DNA from 2 places in the Brevibacillus sp. JB24b genome. Region 1 is predicted to be linked to the other one. Evidence: predicted binding sites of a transcription regulator. Region 1 holds the regulator's gene; the other holds the start of a gene.

Region 1 (2,209 bases):
TTTGCAAGCATCTCAGGAACCCTAGCTACACCACTAGCCAATTTTAAGTTACTAATTGGATTATGAGCTACTTTAACATCATATTTAGCCAACGTATCAATCTCTTCATCTGTTAAGTGAACCGCATGAGCAACTAATGTTGGGTGATTAAATACACCTAGATTCTCTAGGTGAGCAACTGGTCGTACACCATAATCCTGAACGTTTTGTTCCACTTCTGCTTTTGATTCAGACATATGAATATGTAATGGTACGTTTAATTCAATAGCCTTCTCAAGGATTTGCTGGATATACTCAGGAGAGCACGTATAAGGAGCATGCGGTGACATCATTGTATGGATACGACCGTTAGCTGCACCGTTCCAACGTGATGCGAATGATGCTGCTTCTTGTAATTTCTGTTGACGTTCTTCTTCTGAGCAAAACCCAATCACTCCACGGCAAAGTACGCCACGCATCCCAGATGCTTCCACCTCTTGAGCTACTGTATCCATATGATCATACATGTCTACAAAGGTAGTTGTACCCGTACGGATCATTTCGATAATAGAAATAGCTGTACCCCATTTCACATGCTCTGCTGTAAATTGACCTTCCATTGGCCACATTTTATCTTCCAGCCATTGTTTCAAAGGTAGGTCATCCGCAAATCCACGTAGTAGGGACATGCCTACGTGACCATGTGTATTAATTAATCCTGGCATTACATATTTATTTGTTCCATCAATGATCTCGTCATATGCTGATAAATCTTCAGGTGTTTTACCTACATATGTAATTTTTCCCCCGTCAAAGCCAACCGCTCCATTATAAATAACCTCATTTTGTTCATTAACAGTAATTACGGTTGCATTGGTAATGATTTTCATCAACGTAGACACTCTCCTCTTTTTCTGTTTTTGATTCCTTAATTTAAATAATAGGCTAAACTTTGTAAGCTGGAAGTCAAATCGTTATGATCAATTTTCACTTCTTTTTCAGTTCGAATCGTTGTTGGTGCAAAATTTAGGATCGCTTCTATTCCAGCTTCAATCAGTTTATTTGCCACCTCTTGTGCTGCGGAAGCAGGCGTCGTAATAATCGCCATACGAATTTGTTTTTCTTTAATAATTTCTTCCATTTGATCAATCGGTTCAATGACCAATCCACCTAAATCTTTGCCTATTTTCTGTGGGTCCGCATCAAAAATGGAAACAATTTTCATATTATCTTTTAAATAGACATTGTAATTTGAAATCGCTTGGCCTAAATTACCGGCTCCCACCAATGCTACATGAATCACTTGGTCCAATTTTAAGATATGACGAATCTTTTCAATCAAGTAATCTACGTCATAGCCAATACCTTTTTTTCCAAAGTCACCAAATGCAGATAGGTCCTTTCGAATTTGGGCTGGGTTAATATCCATTGTTTTGCCCATCTGTTGGGAAGAAACCGTTTTTACTTGTAACTCCTGTAGATTTGTTAAATATCGCAAATAGATCGGCAGACGGCGAACGACCGCTTCAGAAATTTTTGGTACTTTCCCCATAAATTGCACTCCTAACTTCGTTGTCTATCATGTATAGAGGTCTTGACTGCCTTTAAAACCTTATAATCTTGTCCATTAGAGAGAATGGTAATTGATCCATCCCGGCTAGTGACATACGTATCTGCCCATGATTCCTCCAAACGCTCCACCACTTCACGCATGGAGTCTTTCCACTGCTCCCGAGGAATGCCGGTTTGCACAACGGCAATCTGAGGATCCACCTTCGTTAAAAAGGCTTGAATAGAGGCTTGATTGCTACCCTGTGCCGCAACCTTTATGATCTCAGCAGGCAATAGAGAAGGATATTTTACAAGCAACCGCTCCTCTGCTTTTTCATTAATGGCACTGGTGAACAAAAATTGGAGTTTTCCTTGGGTCAGACAAAACACAAGCGAATTATCCTGTGGTGATAAAAACAGGTTCTCGCTGGGATGTAAAAATGTGATCTCCACATCTTTTCCCTCTAGTAATTGATCCTTTTCCTTTACATACACAACTTGCTTTTCCCTAGATATATGGATATTACTGTGAATTGCGAAGGCTGTCAATTTCGGCATGTAAATCTTATCAAATTGAATTTTCTCCGCTAACTTATCATAGCCACCAATATGAGTAGGTAAATCGTTTGTCAATAACAGGTAATCCACTTTTGTAACATGACGTTCAAGTAGCAAGGAA
Region 2 (2,209 bases), 970 kb from region 1:
CCGATTTTTTCACTCATTACGATACCGTCACCCGTTGTACCAGGAGTATCGGTAGACATATAGCTTTCATCCAAAATCGGGTTGTATTTCTTCCGCATTTCTACGTTAGAGCCGAATCCACCTGTTGCGACGATGACACCTTTACTTGCGTTAAAAGTGATTTCTTGACCAGCAGCGGTTTTTGCTTTGACGCCAACTACACGTCCTTCGCTATTTTTCAATAATTCTTCCGCTTTTGTTTCTGTTTTCACGGGAATTTGCATTTGATCTGCTTTTGCTTTTAATTTCGTGACTACTTCTGCCCCAGTGTGACCTTTAGGAATGAGGGCACGAGGAACAGAGTGACCGCCGAATTGGAATAAATGATCTGGTAAGAACTCCACCTTTACCTCATCCCTTAACCATTCAGCAGCGTTGGTTGCATTATCTGTCAACACCCGCACCATAGCAGGATTACCAACGTTATCTCCACCTTTTAAGGTATCTTGGTAGTGAGATTCCTTGCTATCTTTGATTCCTTTTTTCTCTTGTACCCAGTTGTTAGCAGCGTTCATTTCTGCACCGGAGATGAGAGTATTACCACCGATTGATGGCATTTTTTCCAACAGGACTACGGAGGCTCCTGCTTTTTTCGCTTCCATAGCAGCCGCGAAGCCCGCACCACCTGCACCAATGACTACTACATCGTAATCCTGTACAGCCTCTTCTTTAGCTGTTGCCTTTGCATCTGCACCTTTGGCAGTTAACGTCACACCTGCCTTACTCACTGCGTCCTTTACAGCACCGATGTAACCTTGGCTTGTAAGGGTAGAACCACTGATCGCGTCTACTTCCGTGCTATTTTTTGCAATGATTTGGTCTCGCAATTTCTTATATACTGGTTCGGATAATACTTCGTTTTCTTTTTGTTCGAGAACTTTGATATCTGAAAGCTCTTCGTTTGTAAACGTTACTTCAACCTTGATTGGTCCGTGTTTACCATCAGCTTGACCGATAGCTGTCACAGAGTCACCTTTAGCTGGAGTGGTGCCTTGGCCACTACATCCAACCATGGCTATTATGATTGCCATACTTAAGAAAAGCATAAAAATTTTTGATAAACCCTTCAAGATGATAACCTCCTTGGATATATGTATAGTAATGAGAAGGGGGGCATTAGAAAAAAATCTAGGTCATAAATGCGTGATAGCAATCAGGATTACTCCATGATCGGTTCACCATGATTGTAATAACCATTCATGAAAGCTTAAGTGAAAAAAATCACAATTTACCGATAATACCATCCTATAATTTTTAGCTATGATCGTAAAGCGCTTTCATATCAAGTGTTTTAAGGGTTTGTGTTTAATCTGTGAAGTGCCATTGACGATATTTTCAGATAAAAAATTATGTTATAAGTCTCAAAATTCCAACTAAACTTCTATCTGTTACAATGATAAGAGCTAATGATTGCTACAGGATATAAAGGGGACTTATTCATGAAACGGAAATATGCAGATGTAACAGGTTGGACAACAGTGTTAGACAAGCATTTTGTACCATTGGCTAAACGGGGAGAGTACTTTGACGGGATCATTACTGGACTAGTTCTAACAAAAATGGCTGAACCATACTGGGTAACCATTAAGGGACAAGAAATCTGTATAGCAGATGATGGGTATGTCTGGATTCAATGTTTTCCAGCGGGTCGACATTATGTTATGACTGCAATGATGGATCAGTCAGGTAACGTGGTCTATTTCTATTTTGATATTATCCTGCGACATGGTATGGGGGAAAATGGTGTTCCTTGGTACGATGATTTATATCTGGATTTAGCGATGACTCCTACTGGGATAAGTGAAGTATTGGATGAGGATGAATTGGAGGAAGCCTTACAAAACAAAACGATCAGTGAGTGGGAGCGTGATTTGGCAGTTTTGGAAATGGAACGGTTACTTCTGGAAGTAGCAAATGATACATGTACCTTGCCGCAGATGGTACTAGCTCATGCTAGCGAGTGGCGAGATATCGTTCTTCAAGTGAAAGAATCCTCCCAATAAAGAGAGGATTCTTTTTGCGTTATTTAGCTTGTGGCTCTACCTGCATTCTAGGAACCTCTGGCTTTCCTAGTGGATTGTTGTACAGATAGTCTGGCACTTCTCCCACGACAAGAGAGTTGGTTATGGGGATGGAGGTTGTTACGACGGTTTGATCGGTTGCAAAAGGT

The links. Region 1 encodes Rex, which represses fermentation and respiration genes when NADH is low (regulators of the CRP and FNR family bind a similar motif). Its sites were predicted from a motif close to TTGTGAAATATTTCACAA; they were not measured.
Region 2: ACQV1I_RS05750 (flavocytochrome c) is a predicted target of Rex. The motif match lies at 1,249-1,266, and genes of this name have one in related genera.

What each region holds. Positions count from the first base shown of each region.
Region 1 covers NZ_JBNVQV010000001.1:2,113,443-2,115,651, reverse strand. The annotation lists gene ACQV1I_RS10340 (amidohydrolase) at 1-869, opposite strand, end outside; gene ACQV1I_RS10335 (redox-sensing transcriptional repressor Rex) at 908-1,531, opposite strand; gene ACQV1I_RS10330 (ComEC/Rec2 family competence protein) at 1,543-2,209, opposite strand, start outside.
Region 2 covers NZ_JBNVQV010000001.1:1,146,676-1,148,884, forward strand. The annotation lists gene ACQV1I_RS05750 (flavocytochrome c) at 1-1,109, opposite strand, end outside; gene ACQV1I_RS05755 (DUF402 domain-containing protein) at 1,479-2,042, shown strand; gene yunB (sporulation protein YunB) at 2,062-2,209, opposite strand, start outside.